Regions from separate parts of the Microbispora rosea genome, predicted to be linked through region 3. Evidence: predicted binding sites of a transcription regulator. Region 3 holds the regulator's gene; each other region holds the start of a gene.
The links. The regulator LexA, encoded in region 3, represses DNA repair genes until DNA is damaged. The targets are predictions, from matches to a motif close to TCGAACANNTGTTCGA.

Region 1: the regulator LexA is predicted to act here: its motif matches at 2,327-2,342, upstream of ACIBK1_RS38620 (DUF6504 family protein).
Region 2: the regulator LexA is predicted to act here: its motif matches at 2,385-2,400, upstream of ACIBK1_RS31940 (Rv2578c family radical SAM protein).
Region 4: the regulator LexA is predicted to act here: its motif matches at 2,802-2,817, upstream of ACIBK1_RS26070 (SAV_6107 family HEPN domain-containing protein).

Annotation. Positions count from the first base shown of each region.
Region 1 is NZ_JBITJO010000016.1:93,843-98,745, forward strand. It holds gene ACIBK1_RS38615 (DNA polymerase III subunit alpha) at 1-1,894, opposite strand, end outside; gene ACIBK1_RS38620 (DUF6504 family protein) at 1,986-2,252, opposite strand; gene ACIBK1_RS38625 (hypothetical protein) at 2,414-3,652, opposite strand; gene ACIBK1_RS38630 (GntR family transcriptional regulator) at 3,831-4,529, opposite strand; gene ACIBK1_RS38635 (NRAMP family divalent metal transporter) at 4,718-4,903, shown strand, end outside.
Region 2 is NZ_JBITJO010000009.1:279,014-283,916, reverse strand. It holds gene ACIBK1_RS31960 (SRPBCC domain-containing protein) at 1-137, opposite strand, end outside; gene ACIBK1_RS31955 (YciI family protein) at 363-707, shown strand; gene ACIBK1_RS31950 (RNA polymerase sigma factor) at 697-1,917, shown strand; gene ACIBK1_RS31945 (DUF3040 domain-containing protein) at 2,016-2,273, opposite strand; gene ACIBK1_RS31940 (Rv2578c family radical SAM protein) at 2,409-3,533, shown strand; gene ACIBK1_RS31935 (TetR/AcrR family transcriptional regulator) at 3,676-4,326, opposite strand; gene ACIBK1_RS31930 (CatB-related O-acetyltransferase) at 4,448-4,903, shown strand, end outside.
Region 3 is NZ_JBITJO010000002.1:1,007,968-1,012,870, forward strand. It holds gene ACIBK1_RS11915 (vitamin B12-dependent ribonucleotide reductase) at 1-597, opposite strand, end outside; gene nrdR (transcriptional regulator NrdR) at 717-1,181, opposite strand; gene lexA (transcriptional repressor LexA) at 1,615-2,331, shown strand; gene ACIBK1_RS11930 (MalY/PatB family protein) at 2,419-3,513, shown strand; gene ACIBK1_RS11935 (cellulase family glycosylhydrolase) at 3,523-4,903, opposite strand, start outside.
Region 4 is NZ_JBITJO010000006.1:269,815-274,717, reverse strand. It holds gene metF (methylenetetrahydrofolate reductase [NAD(P)H]) at 1-551, shown strand, start outside; gene ACIBK1_RS26085 (GNAT family N-acetyltransferase) at 566-1,144, opposite strand; gene ACIBK1_RS26080 (YbaK/EbsC family protein) at 1,189-1,665, opposite strand; gene ACIBK1_RS26075 (L,D-transpeptidase family protein) at 1,792-2,679, shown strand; gene ACIBK1_RS26070 (SAV_6107 family HEPN domain-containing protein) at 3,083-3,520, shown strand; gene ACIBK1_RS26065 (arginine deiminase) at 3,744-4,903, opposite strand, start outside.

The DNA.
Region 1 (4,903 bases), on a different contig from region 3:
GGACGGCGTCCAGGTCGATCTTCCGGTTCTCGACCCGTTCGACCTCCTGGAGGGCGTAGGCGAGCGCCGACTGCATGCGCACGCCGAGCACGTCGAGCTTGAGCAGGCCCGCCTCCTCGACGTCGTCCTTGTCGAACTGCGACATCGGGAACTCCAGCAGGCTGCGCTCGACCGGCGTGCGGTCGCGCAGCGTGGAGTTGCCGATCAGCACGCCGCAGGGATGCAGCGCGATGTGCCGGGGCAGCCCGTCGAGCCGCTCGGCCAGGCGGAACACGGTCTCCAGCGACCGGTCGTTCAGCCCGCTGTCGCGCAGCTCCGGCAGGTCGGACAGCGCGGCCCTGATCTGCCTGGCCCGCACCTGCGGGAACGCCTTGGCGATGACGTCGATCTCGTGCGGCGGCAGGCCCATCGCGGCGCCGACGTCCCTGATCGCGCTGCGGGCGCGGTAGGTCTCCATCATCGACACGCAGGCCACCCGGTCCTCGCCGTACCGGTCGAGGATCGCGCGGTAGCAGTCGAGGCGGCGGGCCGACTCCACGTCGATGTCGATGTCGGGCAGGCCCTTGCGGCCCTCCGACAGGAAGCGCTCCATCAGCAGGCCGTGTTCGAGCGGGTTCACCTCGCCGATGCCGATCAGGTAGTTGACCAGGCTGCCCGCCCCCGAGCCGCGGATCGCGCACCGCACGCCCATCGCCCGGATCATGTCCGTGATGCCGGCGACGGACGTGAAGTAGCCCGACAGCCGCTTCTTCTCGATGACGTGGAGTTCGGCGGCGAGCCGGTCGCGGGCCTCGGCCGAGCGCTCCAGGCCCCGCCGGGCCAGCCCCTCCTCGCAGCGGCGCCGCAGCAGGGGCACCGGATCCTCGCCGACCTCCGGCAGGTGGAGCCGGGGCCGTTCGGGGTCGAGCAGGGGTGCGATCTCGACGGGGTCGAGCACGCACCGGCCGGCCACGCGGCGCGTCTCGGCCAGCAGCCGCTCGGCCCGGCCGGTGTCGCCGCCGCAGATCCGCGCGGCCACCCGCGCCATCTCGGCGCCGTCCTTCAGGTACGCGTGGGCCGTGGGGTCGTCGAGGTGCCGCCCGTCGAGGGGCACCAGCTTGCGCGCCGCGTCGAGCACGTTGCCCACCTGGTGGTCGGCGGCGTCCAGGTAGCGGACCGCGTTGGTCAGCACGACCGGCACACCCATCGAGTCGGCCAGCCCGATCATGCGGGCGGCGGTGTTCGCGTCGCGATAGCCGTACAGGTCGGACACCTCCACGACCAGGTCGGGGACCACCGCGCGCCAGGCGGCCAGCAGGGCCCTGGCCTGGTCGTCGCGCCGCTCGGTCACCGCGCGGCCGACGCCGGAGCGGGGCCCGAGCAGCACGGTCAGCCGCGGCCCGCCGTCCGGGCCGGTCGCGTGCTCGGCCACCATCCCCGGCGTGACGTACGGCGCGCCGCGCTCCCCCGCCTGGTGGGCGGCCGTGACCAGGCGGCACAGCGAGGCCCAGCCGTCCGAGCGCGCGAGCACGACGACCCGCGCCGGCTCGGCCGCCGTCCCCCGGCCGTGCCCGTGTCCGCTGTGGCGGCCCCGCGGCGCGCGGCCGGACCGCAGGCCGCCGCCGAACAGGTCGTCCGGTGTGGAAGAACCCGGCCCGGAAGAACCCGGCGCGGAAGAACCCGGCGTGGCAGAGGCGCCGTCGAGGGCGAGATCGACCCCGACGATCGGGCGGACGCCCTGCTCGTGGCAGGCGATGACGTGCTTGACCGCGCCGTAGAGGCCGTCGCGGTCGGTCAGCGCCAGCGTGTCCATGCCGTGCTCGGCGGCCCGCCGGACGAGGGCGGCCGGGAACGCGGTGCCGTACCGCAGCGAGAAGGCGGACGCCACGTGCAGGTGGGCGAAGGCGTGCGTCATAGGCGCACCCCCGTCCGTCCCCCGGCCCGTCCGGCGTTCCGTCCTCCAGCGGCCCGTCCCCCGGTCGTCGTGGGTGGCTGGAGCGTTCCCATCAGTCCCAGGCCCTCAGCAGGAGCCAGCCGCCGCTGGCGGTGTCGAAGCGCAGTTCATAGGTCCCGACCTCCTTGCCGGCCGCGGCTCCCACTCGCCAGAAGCGCCGCTCGCCGGGATCGGCGTCCGAGGTCTTCCACCATTCCCTGGCGACCACCCAGTGGTCCTGGATCTCGCGGACGGTGTAGAGCCGGTCACGCCAGACGAACTGAGCAGGGTGTCCGTCCCGGACCCACACCTCGATCGGATCGCCGTAAAGTCTGCTCAAGACTCCTTCTCCCTGTGGCTTCGTGGCCACCCGGGGGAAGACGGGCGGATGATTCGGGCAGAATCGCCGCTACTTCGAACATACGTTCCCAGGACGGTGAACGCAAGTCGGCACGGCCCGTTCCCGGGTGCGAAATCCCAGGAAGCGCGCCCGCCCGCGGATCACTCGCCGAGCCAGATCCCGCCGCCCCGGTAGGGCGGCTCCTCTCGTTCGGTGTCGTCCACCACCGCCGCCCAGACGCGCGCCGTCCCCGGCTCGCCGGCGACGGCCGCCACCCGGGTGTGCCCGAGCGGACCCGCCGGAAACGTCCTGTACGTCCACTTTCCGCCAGACAGGTGGCCAATCGACGTGTTCCACTCGTTCTTCGCGTAGAACAGCCAGAACCCGCCCTTGCCGTCCGCCTCCAGCCGCAGCTGGGGATCGAGCTCGGGCTCGGACGGCAGGCTGTAGCTCCACCGTCCGTTCTCCCGCCGCAGGAACAGCGTGCTGCCGCAGTAGGTCACGTCCTCCTCCTCGGTGCCGCAGACCCACGCGACCCAGCCGACGGCCGCCACCCTGCCCGACCCGTCCACCGCGACGTCCACGAGCTCGGAGAGCTGGCCGCGGTGCAGCGCGGGGACCGCGGGGAGCGGGACCGTGCTCCAGGACCAGCCGTTCCAGCGGGCGACGGCGGCCCGGCCACGGGTTGAACCGGCAACCCAGACCTCGCCGCCGGGCAGGCCGTCCAGGCCCTTGGCCACCAGCGGCGGCCGGGCCGTTCGCCAGGCCGCGCCGTCCCAGTGCCGCAGCTCCGCCCGGGACTCCCAGGCGCCCTCGGCTCCCCCTGCTCCGTCCAGGAAGTTCGCGTTCAGGATCGCCCAGACGTCGCCGGAGGCCGCCGCGTGCACCCGCTGCGGCTCCGCACCCGGACCGGGCGCCGCGGTCCACCTCCGGCCGTTCCAGCGCGCGGCGGCGTTCTCGCCGAACAGCCACACGTCGCGGTCGGAGGAGGCGGCCACGGCGCGCGGCTCGGTCAGCGGCGGGGCCGGAACCTCGCGCCACCGCCCGCCGTCCCCGCGCAGCACCAGCGGCGCCTTCGTCTCGGGCCCGCACGGCTCCGGCACGCGCGCGCCGGCCGCCCACACGGTCCCCTCGCGGGTCACGGCCAGGCCCCGGACGCGGTCACGGTAGTCGTAGTGGGCGACGCGCCATGCGCCCGCCCGCCCGCCCTCCTCGTCCGGCTCCGGCGTGGGCGAGCCGGTCATGCAGGAGGGCGACGGCCGCTCCCGCGCGGCGGCCGTGGCGTTCGCGGCGTCGGTCTCGTTCCAGGTCTCGAGATCGCGGGGGGTGGTCGACGCGCACGCCACCGGCAGAGCCATCGCGGCCAGCGCCGCCGTCACACCCAGAATCCGCGTCCGCATATGCATAGGACGCGGCGGCCCCGCGTCCGGTTCTGCCGGAACAGGAGGCACCTGTCCGGCGCGCGGGACAGCGGAGTGCCGACGGCATCGGCGTCGCCGGCGCGGGCGCCGGGACCGAGCACGGCCCGCCCGCGCCGTGCCGCGCGTGCGGCGGGCGGGCCGGGACCGGCCCCGTGACTCAGCCCGCGTGTTCCGCGTAGGCCGCCAGGAGCTGGGCCTCCGCGATGTCGAAGTACGCGAGCAGCTCCCGCTCGGCCCGCTCGTGGTCGCCGTCGCTCAGCAGCGTGGCGATGCGCGCGTTGTCCCCCAGGTAGGGCTCGTGGAAGGTCCTGAGCTCGCCCATCACGTGGAAGGCCAGCCGCAGCTCGGCGAGCAGGCGCGCCATGGTCTCGTCCACCCGGGGACTGGCGAGCAGCGCGGTGATCGCGCGGTGGAACCGCATGTTGGCGGTGCCGACGGCCGCCCAGTCGCCGTTCTCCGCGGCCGCCCGCCCCTCCTCGACATGGCGCCCCACCTCCTCCACGGCCTCCCGCGGGGCCGTGACGACCGCCCGTACGCCCGCCGTCTCCAGGATGCGGCGCATCGCGTAGATGTCCGCCACGTCGGCCGCGGCGAGCTTGCGGACGAAGACTCCGCGGTGCAGCTCGTGCACCAGCAGGTTCTCGTGCGACAGCAGCCGGAACGCCTCTCTGAGCGTATTGCGGGAGACGCCGAGCAGGTTGCCGATCGTCTCCTCCGACAGGCGGGTGCCCGGCGGCAGGGAGCCGTCGATGACGTTCTCCCGCAGGACGTCGGCGACCAGCTCCGCGGCGCTGGCCCGATCGAGCACCGGCCGAGCCGCGCTCAACCGTGCCGCCCAGTCCGCCATAGCCGTCATCGCCGCAACCCCTTCTCGACCGCCGGATCACTCCCAGCTTAGGTCGTGGCACGTCGGCAGGATCCCGTGATCACGATCGGATTTCACATGATCACAGGGAGTTGTAGCTCAGAAGTAACCCACAAGAGGCTTGATGAATCGTTGAACAATCCTCTAATTTCCAGGGGAGGTGAGCAAAGGAGTCCCGCATGAACCCACCCCCCGGCACCCAGACGGCCTCGTCCCCGGGCATCACGAGCGGAGGGCGGCGCTCGGCGCTGCTCGGCGCGATGTTCCTCATGGCCACGAGCGCCATCGGCCCCGGCTTCATCACTCAGACGACGACGTTCACGGCGCGGCTCGGGGCGGCGTTCGCGTTCGTGATCGTCGCTTCG
Region 2 (4,903 bases), on a different contig from region 3:
ATGTCGAACCCGTCGGGGACCCACCACTCCTCCAGGCCGGCGGCGGTGGTCAACAGCTCCCAGACGAGCTCCGCCGGAGCGTCGTAAGTGCGCTCGATGCGGGCGGTGCCGGTGCTGGGCGTGAGTTCGGTGGTCATCGGTTCTCCTCGTTCTCCGGGTTCCCGCGAGTTGCTGCGGGTCCCTGCGGGCTCTGCCTTGCCGTCCGCCGGGCGGATCCGCCGGACGGTTCCGCAGCAGTGACGAACGGCCGAGCGCCGGACGGACACCCCCGATGGAAAAAATCGGCCGGCGGTCGCTGTCCGTCCACGGCGGCGCCGTTCGTCTGATACTTGACGCGGCACCGACCCGTGACTGGAGGACTCATGCAGTATGCATTGCTGGCCTACAACCCGGCGGAGGACACGGACCGGGCGGCGCGCCCGATCCCGGGTGCTCTCGCCACCATGCTCGACCGGCCGGAGGTCACCGGCTGGGCGCGGCTCCACGCCGACGGGTCGGCGACGACGCTGCGCAACGACGAAGGACGGGTGCTGCTGACCGACGGGCCGTTCATCGACAGCAAGGAGTACCTCGCCGGCCTGATCCTGATCGAGGCCGACGACCTCGACGGGGCGCTCGCCACCGCCCGGGAACTGCTGGGGACGACCAGGCCCGGCACCGCGATCGAGGTGCGGCCCATCCTCGACGGGCGCCTCCGTGGCGCTTGACGCCGTCTTCCGCGACCAGTGGGGGCGCGTGCTGGCGACCCTGGTCGGGATCCTCGGCGACATCGAGCTGGCCGAGGACGCGGCCGCGGAAGCGTTCGCCGCCGCCGCCGAACGCTGGCCGGGCGACGGGGAACCGGCCAATCCCACCGGCTGGCTCGTCACGACCGCGCGCAACCGCGCCATCGACGACCTGCGCCGGCGGCAGGTCCTGGCCGGCAAGACGAAGCTGCTCATCCGCGACACCGAGACCGGGCCACAGCCGCCGGAGGCACTCATGGACGACGCCGCCACCATCCCGGACGAGCGTCTGGAGCTCGTCTTCACCTGCTGTCACCCGGCGCTGGCCCTCGACGCGCAGGTGGCGCTCACCCTGCGCACCCTCGGCGGCCTGTCCACCGACGAGATCGCGCTGGCGTTCCTCGTTCCGTTCGAGACCATGAGCAAGCGACTCACCAGGGCCAAACACAAGATCCGCGACGCGGGCATCCCGTTCGCCGTACCGCCCGATCACCAGCTGCCCGACCGGCTGGCGGCCGTCCTCGCCGTGGTCTACCTGATCTTCAACCAGGGCTGGGGCGGCGGCCGCGTCGACCTCACCGCGGAGGCGATCCACCTCGGCCGGGCGCTCGCCGACCTGATGCCGGACGAACCCGAGGTCCTCGCGCTGCTGGCGCTGATGCTGCTGCACGACGCGCGCAAGGGGGCCCGCCTGCGCGACGGACGGATCGTCCCCCTCGACGACCAGGACCGCTCCCTGTGGGACATACGGCAGATCGACGAGGGCCGGGCGCTGCTGCGGCGGGCCATGGCACGAGGGCGCTCAGGCCCCTACCTGGTCCAAGGGGCCATCGCCGACCTCCACCTCCAGGAACCACGCGACTGGCGGCAGATCGCCGCGCTGTACCAGACGCTCGCCCGGCAGACCCGCTCGCCGATCGCCGAGATGAACCGGGCCATCGCCGTGGCCGAGATCGACGGGCCCGAGGCGGGCCTGGCCGTCCTCGACCGCCTCGACCTGGGCAACTACCGCTACTTCCACTCCACCCGCGCCGAGCTCCTGCGTCGCGCCGGCCGCGACGCCGAGGCTCACGACGCGTACGGCCGGGCGCTCGACCTCGCGCAGACCGAGCCGGAACAGCGTTTCCTCGCCGAGCGGCTGGCCGAGACCGCACCCTCCGTCCGGAGCGAGCCCGGCCGCGCCGGCGGATGACGGGTGCGTCACCGGCTGTGCCCGGCGTGGCCGCCGAGGGGACGCGCGATTCTCGCGCGGTACTGGCTCCGCTCGGCGGGGAAAGCTCCGGGCCCCCGCTAGACCGGGAGAGCGGCGGCGTCGTGCCGCAGGGCCATGACCAGCAGGGTCGCGATCAAGGTGGCGATGAGCAGCCAGCTCACCGCGATGATCACGGTGGAACGGCCCGGCCGGCGACGGCCCGCGCCCCGCCCCTGCCGTCCATGCTCCGCACGGTGGTTGAACGACTCCAGCCTGGCCGCAAGCTTCGGGTCCTCGTCGGTGAGGTGCCGCTCGATCATCGCCAGCATCCGCTCTTCGTCCTGCGACCAGGCCATCGCGCAACTCTCCCAGAACGCAAGGTATGTGCCGACGTTCTGCCCAACGATGAAGATCGTTAGCCGTTTCGAGGGCCGCTATTTACGACGCGTTGCATGTTGCGATCTCCATCGAACCTCTGTTCTAATCGGAGGGTGCGGTGGGACGGGCTGCGGCTCGAAACGGGGGAAGGCGCGCAGGGAGAGACGACTCCCCTGTTCGCCCGGTCGGCCGTGGCCCGCACCTTCGACACCCCGGAGTTCCGAGGCGTCACCTTCTACGAGATCCACGCGCGGTCGGTCATCAACCGGGTCCCGTCGGCCAGCCGGGTTCCGTTCGAGTGGACGATCAATCCCTACCGCGGCTGCACCCACGCGTGCACGTACTGCTTCGCCCGCAGGACGCACGAATACCTCGACCTGGACTCCGGGCGGGACTTCGACTCGAAGATCGTCGTGAAGGTCAACGCCCCCGACCTCGTACGCAGGGAACTGGCGGCGCCACGGTGGGGCGGGCACCCCATCGCCATGGGGACCAACGTCGACTGCTACCAGCGGGCCGAGGGCCGCTACCGGCTGATGCCGGGCATCCTCGCGGCCCTGCGGGACGCCCGCAACCCGTTCTCGATCCTCACCAAGGGCTCACTGATCCTGCGCGACCTCGGGCTGCTCGCCGAGGCGGCAGAGGTGACCGACGTCAGCACGGCCGTCTCGATCGGGTTCACCGACGAGTCGCTGTGGCGGGCCGTCGAGCCGGGCACCCCCTCGCCACGCAAACGGCTGGAGGTGTGCGCCACGCTGAACGAGCACGGCATCCCCTGCGGGGTGCTCATGGCGCCGATCCTCCCCTATCTGTGCGACTCCCCGCAGGCGCTGGAGACCACCGTGCGCCACATCGCCGAGACCGGCGCGACGCACGTCACGCCGATCGTGCTCCACCTGCGGCCGGGTGCGCGCGAGTGGTTCATGGCCTGGCTGTCGCACGAGCACCCCCGGCTCGTCCCCCGCTATCTGGAGTTGTACGGCCGGGGCGCCTACGCGCCCAAGGCGTACCAGGAACGGATCGGCCATGCCGTGCGCGAGCTCGCCCGGAAGTACGGCATCGGCCGGTCGGCCTCGCGCGGCGATCGCGCGTCAGAAGCGCGTGGCGACGCCGCGGCAGGGGCACGTCGCGGCGCCGCAGCGGGGACGCGCGGCACTCGTGCCGGGCAACGGCCCGGTGAGCGGCCGGCTCCCGCGACCGCACCGGCCGCGCCGCCCGAACAGCTCACGCTCCTTTAGGCGACCGCCGGCGGTAAGCAGCCGTCGGGGGTAGGCAGCCGGCGGCGGTAGGCGGGCGTCGGCGTCGGGGGTAGGCGGGCGCTGACGGTAGGCGGTAGGTGCGTGGGGCGCTTCTGCTCGGCCGCGGAGCGGACGGGGCCGGTCAGGTGTCACCGGCCGGTGGCGGCACGGCGAAGGCGCCGGCGGATGCGGCGAGAGCGGCGGTTCTGGCCGCCTGGCCGGGCAGGTCCGGGCCGGGCGGCGTGCGGAGAAGCACCAACTGGTGATAGACGGGTGCGGTAGCGGCGATGAGCAGCCGCCGGGCGTCCGTGCCCAGCGGGAGTTCGGCGCGCTCGACGGCCCGGCGGACGATGACCTCGCACCGGGCGTACCGGTCCTCCCAGAGCCGCCGTTGGGCGTGGTCGGCCTGCTCGGAGCGGAACGAGGCGGCGATCAGGGCCGCCACGATCGGCGGCTGTGCGGTGAGCGCGTCCTGGATCTCGCGGTTCAGTGCCGCCAGGTCGCCCTCCAGGGAACCGGTGTCCGGGGGCTGCCAGGCGTCGTCGCCCGCCGCGTCCAGGACGTCGGCGAGCAGGCCGCCGACGTCTCCCCAGCGCCGGTAGACCGTCGCGCGGTGCACACCCGAGCGGGCGGCGACGGAGTCGACGGTGAGCCCGTCATAACCGTGCTCCCCGAGCTCGGCGAGCACCGCGTCGAGCACCTGCCTGCGGATACGGGCGCTACGGCCGCCGGGGCGGCGCCGGGGCGGCGGCACGGGCCTGGCGCCCTCCGGCTCTGGTGCGGAAGAAGTCATCGCTGGTGGTCCGGTTGCTCAATGGAACGACGGCGTGTCAGTATCTTAACGCACCAATTGTCGCAGTAGTGATGCCATCGACTCTCATCCGAAGCGTTGGCCAGGAAGGAAACGACGCGCGATGCCGGCTGTGCCCCCCGACCCGACCGTGCTGCATCCGATGCCCGGGCAACCGCGGGTGGTGCTGCTGAAGCCGCTGATCACCTCGCCGCTGATCGAGGTCGGCGAGTTCTCGTACTATGACGACCCGGACGATCCGACCGCGTTCGAGACCCGCAACGTGCTCTACCACTACGGGCCGGAGAAGCTGGTCATCGGGAAGTTCTGCGCCCTGGGCGAGGGCGTGCGGTTCATCATGAACGGCGCCAACCATCGCATGGACGGGCCTTCGACGTTCCCGTTCCCGATCATGGGCGGCTCCTGGGCGGAGCACTTCGACCTCATCACGGGCCTGCCCGGACGGGGCGACACGGTGGTGGGCAACGACGTCTGGCTCGGATACCGGTCGATGGTGATGCCGGGCGTACGCATCGGCCACGGAGCGATCATCGCCTCCGGCTCGGTCGTCGCGGACGAC
Region 3 (4,903 bases):
CGAGCGGATGCGGGAGAGGTTGACCCCGGAGCCGGAGCCGCCCTTGAAGATCACACCCTCTTCCTTGTACCAGTCGAGGATCGACTCCATCGTGTCGTCCACGGCCAGGATGAAGCAGGCGCTCACCTGCTGGGGGGAGCGGGTGCCGACGTTGAACCACACCGGGGAGTTGAAGCTGAAGGTCTGGTGGATCAGCGCGTGCTTGAGCTCGTGGTCGAAGATCTCCGCGTCCTCCTCGGAGGCGAAGTAGCCGTTCTCGACGCCGGTCCTGGTGTAGACGCCCACGACCCGGTCGACGAGCTGCTTGAGGCTCGACTCGCGCTGCGGGGTGCCCACCGCCCCGCGGAAGTACTTGGTGGTGACGATGTTGGCCGCGTTGACCGACCAGAAGTCGGGGAACTCCACGCCGTGCTGCTCGAAGTTGACCGAGCCGTCCCGCCAGTTCGTCATCACGACGTCGCGCCGCTCCCAGCGGACCTCGTCGTACGGGTGCACCCCCGGGGTGGTGAAGATGCGCTTCATCTTCAGGCCCTTGCGCGGGCGCTTGCCCGGCCTGCCCCCCACACCCGACACGGTGCCGCTCACGGTCTCCGTCATGACTTCCCCCTCCCAGGGCCCGATGGAGCCCCTTCTCCGACCACGCTCGTTATAACCACATCGTCGCGCCGCGCCGTCGCGCGCCGCCGCCCGCCTCGTCCCGGTCCCCCGGAAGGCGCCTACTCCTCGCCGACCGTGCTGTGGGCCGCGCGGAGCCGCTCGATCTCCGCCTCGAAGTCCGCCAGCGTCTCGAAGCTGCGGTAGACCGACGCGAAGCGCAGGTAGGCCACCTCGTCGAGGTCGCGGAGCGGGCCCAGGATGGCCAGGCCCACCTCGTGCGAGGCGATCTCGGCCGCGCCGGTGCCCCGGATGCTCTCCTCGACGCGCTGCCCGAGCTGGGCGAGGGAGTCCTCGCTTACCGGGCGTCCCTGACAGGCCCGCCGTACGCCGGCGATGACCTTCTCCCGGGAGAACGGCTCGGTGACCCCGCTGCGCTTGCTCACCATCAGCAGTACGGTCTCCTGCGTGGTGAATCTGCGCCCGCACTCGGGACAGGTGCGCCGGCGGCGGATCGCCGACCCGTCCTCGGCCGCACGGCTGTCGACGACCCGGGTGTCCGGGTGGCGACAGAACGGACAGTGCACTTCATCGCCTCCCTGAACGCACATCCCGGAACACAAGGTGTGGTGAACTTACACCGATGTGACTACTAGATGTTGTGGTCCAACCGTAGGAGCGCCCGACCTTGAACGCAAGTCGAACCGGCCGCGGGCGTGGAAGTTCCTGCTCGGCGCGCGTGTCGCGCCTCCTGTCACGGCCGCATCAACTGCCCCGGCCGTTGCGGAACAGGCCCTTTGCGCGCCTTTCCCGGGCCGATTTCCGTACGGCTTCTGACCTGGGCGTACGGCGGCCAGAGAAGATCGGGTAAATCGAACACGGGATCGATCGAACTCCCGTACGATGAGGTGGACGGCGAGATCGGCGATTTCGCTGGATATCGAACAATTGTTTGACGGTGATCTTGAATCGCGGTACGGTCGCTCTGTGCGACATGAGGAACACGGATTGAGAGGTGGCATCGTGAGTGACCGAAGTGAGCAAGCGGATGGCGTCAGCGACCTCGCGGTTCGCAGGCGCGACTCGCTTGGCCTCACCCCCAGGCAGCGGAAGATCCTCGAGGTCATCCGCGACTCGGTCCAGCAGCGCGGCTATCCGCCGTCCATGCGGGAGATCGGGGAAGCGGTCCAGCTGACCAGCACCTCCAGCGTGTCGCACCAGCTCACGGCGCTCCAGCGTAAGGGCTACCTCCGGCGTGATCCCCATCGGCCCCGGGCCCTGGAGGTCCGGCTGCCGGGCGAGCCGGTGCTGTGGGTGGACCCGGACGCCACCTCCGAGGAGGAGGCCGGGTTCAACCGGCCCACCGCGGCCTACGTGCCGCTGGTCGGCCGCATCGCCGCCGGTGGCCCCATCCTCGCCGAGCAGAGCATCGAGGACGTGTTCGCGCTGCCCAAGCAGCTCGTGGGCGAGGGCACGCTGTTCCTGCTCCAGGTCTCCGGCGACTCGATGATCGAGGCCGCCATCGCCGACGGCGACTGGGTTGTGGTGCGGCAACAGCCGGTCGCCGACAACGGCGACATCGTGGCCGCGATGATCGACGGCGAGGCCACCGTGAAGACGTTCAAGCGCAAGGACGGGCACGTGTGGCTGGTGCCGCACAACCCCAACTACGAGCCGATCCCGGGCGACGAGGCCACCGTGCTCGGCAAGGTCACGGCGGTCCTGCGCAAGCTGTAGCCGCGCCGGCGCCCCGCGGCACGAGGCACCGCGGGGCGCGGCGGCCGCCTTCCAGGCGGTCACTTACCGGCAATTAGGGTGAGTCGGGTGAAACTCGACTCACTGTCTCTGGATGCGGCCCGCCGTCGTGACGGAATCAAATGGGCCCGCGCCGCGTCCGGCGTCATCCCCGCCTGGGTCGCCGACATGGACTTCCCCGTGCCCGAGGCGGTCACGGAGGCGATCGCGAGACGTGCCGCCACAGACCTCGGCTATCCCGCCTGGCTGGAGGAGCCCACCGCCGGGCCCCTGGCGGAGGCGTTCGCCGAGCGCATGGAGACGCGGTACGGCTGGCGAGCCGATCCGGCACACGTGCGGTCCTACACCGACCTCAACCAGGCCCTCCAGGTGCTGCTGCACGTCATGACCGACCCCGGCGACGCGGTGGCGCTGCACGTTCCGGCCTACGACCCCTTCCTCACCACGATCACCGCGATGAACCGCCGCCTGGTGCCCATGCCGCTGACGGCCGACGGCAGGTTCGAGGTGCCCGGTGAGCCCGTCCGGGTGCTCCTGCTGGTCAACCCGCAGAACCCGTCGGGCCGTTCGTTCACCCGTGAGGAGCTCGAGGCCATCGCGACGTACGCCGACCGGCACGGCACTCTGGTGATCTCCGACGAGATCCACGCCGACCTGACGTACGCCCCTGCCCGGCACATCCCGTTCGCCACGATCCTGCCGGAGCGCACGGTCACGCTGACCTCCGCCAGCAAGGCCTTCAACATGGGCGGACTGCACTGCTCGGTGGCCCACATCGGCGCGAAGGACGCCAGGGCCACGCTCGGCCGCCAGCCCGCCCACATCTACGGGGCGCCCAGCGTTCTCGGTGTGGAGGCCACGGTCGCGGCGTGGCGGCACGGCGACGCGTGGCTCGAGGAGGTGCTGGCGATCCTGGACCGCAACCGCAGGCGCATCGCCGAGCGGCTCCCCTCGGTGGGGTACCGCATGCCCGAAGCCACCTATCTCGCCTGGCTCGACTTCGGCGTGCCCGGCGCGGCGCACTTCCTTGAGCGGGAGGCCCGGGTCAAACTCAACCCGGGCCCGAACTACGGAGGCGGCGACACCTTCGCCCGCCTCAACTTCGCGACGTCGGCGGCGATCCTGGAGGAGATCCTGTCCAGGATCGCCGCCGCACTGACGTGAGGCGCCCGCTCAGCTCGCCGTGCAGGTCACCGTGGACGGAACGCCGTTGCTGCCGGACCAGCTGCCGTTGAAGCCGAACATGGTCGAGGCCCCGGCGGCCAGCGTGCCGTTGTAGGACATGTTCGTCACCGTGACGTTCGACCCGCTCGCGCTGAGCGTGCCGTTCCAGAGCTGGCTGATGCTCTGGCCGTTCGGGAAGGCCCACTTCACGGTCCAGCCCGAGATGGCCGAGGAACCCGCGTTGACCGTGACCTCACCCTGGAAGCCGCCGGGGTACTGGTTGGCGACCTTGTAGGTGGCGGTGCAGGTCTTCCCGCCCGGCGACGAAGGAGACGCCGACGGCGACGCGGAGGGAGAGGGCGACGGGGACACCCTCGGCGAGGCCGACGGAGAGGGTGACGGTGAGACCGACGGGGAAACCCTCGGTGAGGGCGAGGCCGACGGCGACACCGGCGGCGTGGGGTTGCCGCCGCCCGTCGGCGGGATCAGGTAAGGCGAGATGATGCTCTGCTTGGCCTGGTCGACCGTCGCCCAGTCGTCCTTCAGGATGCCGCCCGTGTCACCCGAGTTGGGGTTCCACGACCAGTAGGTGAACGACATGCCGTTCACCCCGCTGCCCATGTACTTCATGAGCTCCTGGAGCCAGACCTTGTCGATGTTGCTGGCCAGCGTGGTGCCGAACTCGCCCACCATGATCGGCGCGATGTTCTGCTTGTACAGGTAGCCCCAGTACTTGTCCCAGATGGCCGGCATGTTGGCCGGGTACGACGGGTCGTCGAACCATGTCTGGTGGAAGACCGAGGTGGCGTACTCGTGGGGCGAGTAGACGAGACGGTTGGCCACGTTGAGCCGCACCGGGTACTGCCCGGCCTTGGTGAGGTTGCCGCCCCACCAGCCGCAGTCCTCGTCGTTGCTGGTGTCGTTGTCCCAGACGTTGGACAGGCCGCCGCTCGGGCAGCTCACGCCCTCCACGAAGATCAGCCAGTTGGGCTGCACGGACAGGATGGCGTTGCCGGCGCGCTCGGCCGCCAGGCGCCAGTCGCGCGACTCGTCGCCGCAGCCCCAGCAGGAGCCGGTCGCGTTCGGGTTGGTGCCGTCGGCGTGCGGCTCGTTGTGCAGGTCGGCCCCGATGACGGTGGTGTTGCCCGCGTAGTGCTGGGCCAGTGACTTCCAGTTGCTGATCCAGGTCGACTCGGGAACGCCCGAGGTGTACCACAGCGCCGTCTGGCCCGCGCTGGTCGGCCGGTGCCGGTCGAGGATGATCCGCATGCCCTTCTGGCCCGCGTAGTCCACGACCTTGTCGAGGATCTGCAGCGGGGACAGGCCGATCAGGTCGGGGTTGGAGTAGGTGTTGACGCTGGTCGCCTGCGCACCCGGCTTCAGCGCGTCG
Region 4 (4,903 bases), on a different contig from region 3:
ACCCCCTGGACGAGTGGGTCAAGCACCCGGAGGGCGTCCTGTACGCCGAGGATCTGGTGCGGCTGATCCGCCAGGCGGGCGACTTCTGCGTGGGGGTGGCGGCCTTCCCGTACAAGCACCCCAGGTCGGCGACCATCGAGTCGGACACGAAGTATTTCGTGCAGAAGTGCCGGGCCGGCGCGGACTACGCGATCACACAGATGTTCTTCAGGGCCGAGGACTACCTGCGGTTGCGCGACCGCGTGGCGGCCCACGGGTGCGACACCCCGATCATCCCGGGCATCATGCCCGTCACGCAGATGAGCACGATCGCCCGGTCGGAGCAGCTGTCCGGCGCGCCGTTCCCGCCGGAGGTGGCCGAGCGGTTCGCGGCCGTCGCCGACGACCCGGCCGCGGTCCGCCGCGTCGGCCTCGAGCACGCCATCGAGATGTGCCAGAAGCTCCTCGACGAGGGCGCGCCCGGCATCCACTTCATCACCTTCAACCGGTCGAGCGCGACCCGCGAGGTGTTCCAGGCGCTGCACAGCGTGCCCGCCGCCGCAACCGGCTGAGCCGGCCTGTCCTGTCAGCCTTCCGCGGCCTCGCGAGCCTCGCTGCCGGCCAGCGGCAGCCGCACCCCGGCGATGACGTACTCCTCGTAGCCGCCGGGGAAGACGAACCGGGTCATCAGGTCGGCGAACCCGACGTCCCGGTAGAGGTGCCGGGCCACCGTGGGGGCGTCGTGCGTCGACAGCACGGCCGTACGCTCCGGGCGGCCCTCGCACAGCGTGTGGATCAGCCGCCGGCCGATGCCCCGGCCCTGGTGCTCGGGGCGCACGTGGACCTCGGCGATCTCCAGGGCGTCGCCGAACCAGTCGTTCGCCACCACCGGCCCGGCCCGGTCCTGCAGCGCCCCGCGCACGACGTCGTGCCACCACTGCCCCTGGCCGCCGTGGAAGCCGTACGCGAAGCCGGCGATGGCGGAGGTCTGCGTGTCCTCCGCGAGCACGCAGTCGAAGTCGGGGTAGGTGGCGTGGTTGCGCATGATCGCCATGCGGCCCGCCAGCTGGTCCGACGGCGGGCGCATGGCGACCGTGTAAATGTCCAGCACGGTGTCCAGCACAGCCCTGAACTCGTCAGGCCCCACCCGTAGCAGTCGGATCACTCGTCGCACACTAGCAAAACGACGCCGGACCGGTCCGGCAGGTGTCACTCCACCTCTGCGGGCGTGCCCCCCGTGATGCGCAGCAGCTCGTCGTAGGACGCGGGGAAGACGGTGTGGGGGTGCCCGGCCGCGGCCCAGACGACGTGGTGCTTGCTCAGCCAGGTGTCCACCAGCGTCCGTACGGGCGCGGGGTGCCCGATCGGGGCGACGCCGCCGATGGGCTGCCCGGTGTGCTCGCGGACGAACTCCGGCGTGGCCCGCCGCACCTTCGCCGCGCCCACGAGCCGCGCGATCAGATCGGTGTTCACGCGGTGGGCGCCGCTGGTCAGCACCAGCAGCGGCGCGCCGTCCGCGTCGAAGATCAGGCTGTTGGCGATCGCGCCGACCTCGCAGCCGAGCTGGGCCGCCGCCGTGGCGGCCGTCGGCGCGGCCTCGTCGAGCACGACGACCTCGCCCGTCACCGCGTGAGCCCGCAGGGCCTCCTGAACCCGGACGACGTTCGGATGCAACTTTTCTGCCACCTGGTCACTCTAAACGGATTGCCAGGACATACGCGGCCGATTATGGCCACTTACGATCACGCGGCTCACAATCAGTCCGTAAGGTGAGTCCTTTGATCGAGAAACGGGCTTATGAGGGGGTTGGTCATGATGAGGGGTCGACGGCGACTGCTCGTCGCGGTCGGGGCCGCGACGTTCGCGACGGCCTTCGCGGCCACCGGCGTCGCCGGCACGGCGCAGGCGCGCACCGCCGTGCCGGTGGGGGTCGTGACCACGGGGACCGCGCTCCCGGCGCTCCCGGCGCTCCCGGCGCTCCCGGCGTCCTCGGCGCTCCCGGCGCTCACGGCGCGAGGGGCTGTCCCCGCCCGCGCCACCGGTTATCCGGCGTTCACCGCGCCGGGCAAGACGCTCAAGCTCGGCGTCAAGGGCTCCGCCGTGAAGGCGCTGCAGGCCCGGCTCAAGGAGCTCGGGTACGTGCCCGGCAGCGTCGACGGCCGATACGGCGGGGCCACGCTGACGGCGGTCTGGGCATTCCAGAAGGTGCAGGGGATCACGCCGACCAGCACGGTCGCCGCCCGCACCTGGAGGGCGCTGGAGAACCCCCGGGCGCCCAAGGTCCTGGTGCCCAGGGGCAAGGCGACCCGCGTCGAGGTGAACCTGACCAAGCAGGTGATGGTTCTGTACCGGGGTGGCGCGCCGGTGCTGATCAGCCACATCTCCAGCGGCAGCGGCATCCCCTACACCGAGTACGCCACCTGGAACGGCAAGCGGCAGCGGTTCTCCGGCAGCGCCCGCACGCCGACCGGCGACTACAAGACCACCTGGCGGGTCAAGGGCTGGCACCGGTCCTACCTCGGGCAGCTCTACAACCCCATCTTCTTCAACGGCGGCATCGCGCTCCACGGCGCGCTGTCGGTGCCGCTCTACCCGGCGTCGCACGGCTGCGTGCGGCTGCCCATGAACGTGGCCGAGATGCTGCCGGGCATGCTCGGCAAGGGCGTCCCGGTGCACGTCAGGGGCGCCTTCAGGCGCTAGCTCCCCACCCGGAGGGGCCTCGAGCGAAACGGTCGCTCGGGGCCCCTCCGTCGTCTCCGGCCCCGCGTTTCGAACGCGGTCCTCGAACATGTATTCGTTGACAGCCTTGACAGGGGGCATGATCGAATCTATGTTCGATGGAGTGGGCGTGGGACTCGCGGCTCGCGCCCACCCCGTCGGATTCGTGCCTTCGTCGTCGGCGGAGACGGATGCGGCACGGCCCGCGGCGTGGGCCGGACGGGGAGAGGGGAAGCTCCTCGTCCGGCCGCCCGCGGGAGGCTGAGAAAGCGCCGGGTGATCTCGAGCGGTCGGGATCTCCCGGCCGGCGAAATTGTCGGTGCGGTCTGCGACTGTGAAGTCACCGGCGACCTTCGCCGGAGTGCCACGACTCAAGGAGGCGGGCATGACTGAGCAGAAGGACGATCAGAAGAGCGGGCCTCGGCTCTCGCAGGCGGTTCTGGCACACCTCGCGGACGCCAGGGCATGCCTCGCGGACGCCACCGTCGGGCCCACTCCAGCGGACCGCTACGTGTCGGCCCACCTGGCGGCCCTCCGTGCGGCCGCCGGGATCCTCGCGGCCCGTCCGCGGCCGATGGACGGCCGCAGGCGGCGGCTGCGCAGCGCCTGGGAGCTGCTCCCCGAGGCCGAGCCCAAGCTCGCGGACTGGGCGGCCTATTTCGCGGTGAGCGCGACCAAGCGCGCGGCGGCCGAGGCCGGCATGGTCCGAGCCGTCACGCAGAACGACGCGGAGGAAATCATAGCGGAGGCGGACAGGTTCGTCGGCGAGGTCGAATCGATCCTCGGCCTGCCCGGCCGCCCCACCCTGCCCATGGCCGGCTGAGCCCATGGCCGGCTGACGCCGCATCCTGGGCCGTGCGCCGCACCGGTGATCGAGCCGGACCGGTGGGCCGGCAGGAGCCGACGGCCGTGGCGCTGGTGGAGGCCTACCAGGTCATCGCGGTGATCGATGGGCTGGATGAGATCGGCTCCCTCCTGCAAACCGCGGGGGAGACAGAGCGACTCAGGCTGTGGTCACATCGCGGCCGGCATGATCGTGGCGGAGGTCAGACGGGGTCGCGCTCCAGGGGGCAGCTCATGCACCGCGGCCCGCCGCGTCCGCGGCCGAGCTCGCTGCCCCGGATGGTGATGACCTCGATGCCGTGCCTGCGCAGGTGGTTGTTGGTCGTGGTGTTGCGCTCGTAGGCCACGACCACGCCGGGTTCGAGCGCCAGCACGTTGCAGCCGTCGTCCCACTGCTCGCGCTCGGCCGCGTGCACGTCCTGCGTCGGCGTGAGGACCTTGATGTCGTCGAGGCCGAGGGCCCGGGCGATCGCCTTGTGCATGTCCTCCGGCGGGTGGTCGGTGACCTTCAGCTCCTTGTCGGTGTCGCCCGGCTCCACCGTGTAGGACGGCAGCATGCCGAGCCCGGCGTACTTGGTGAACACGCCCACGTCGACGTTGGTCATCACGGTGTCGAGGTGCATGAACGCACGGGTCTTGGGCAGGTCGAGCGCCACGATGCGGGTCGCCGAGCCCGCCCGGAACAGGTTGGTCGCCAGCATCTCCACGGCCTGCGGCTGGGTGCGCTCGCTCACCCCGACGAGCACGACGCCGTCGCCGAGCACCAGGACGTCGCCGCCCTCGACGGTGGCCGGGGCCATGCGCACGCCCTCGTACCAGACGTTGAACCCGCCGCCGTCCGGGTTGCCGTACCCCGAGGCGAACAGCGGGTGCCACCGGTAGACCGCCTCGTAGTTGACGGTCTCCCGCCTGCGCGCCTTCTTGCGCATCGGATTGATCGAGACCCCGTCGTACACCCAGCAGGAGGTGTCGCGGGCGAACAGGTGGTTGGGCAGCGGCGGGAGAACGAAGTCGTCCACGCCGAGCGTGTGGAAGGCGATGGAGCCCGGGTCGCAGCCCAGCTCAAGGATCTCGCGTTTGGTGATCCCGCCGGTCAGCAGCGGCGCGAGCGCGTCCGCGTCGAGCGCGTCGAGCGTGTTGCGGATCGCGTCGGCGGCCAGCGGGCCGAACCAGTGCTCGTCGACGCTGCCGTCGAGGATGTGCTTGCGCGCGTCGGGGATCTCGATCACCTCGCGCAGGAGGTCGCCGAGGTGGTGCACTTCGACGCCGCGCCCGGCGAGCACCTCGCACCACTCCCGGTGCTCCTCCAGTGCGCGCTGCACCCACAGCACGTCGTCGAACAGCAGGCCGTCCTTGTTGCCCG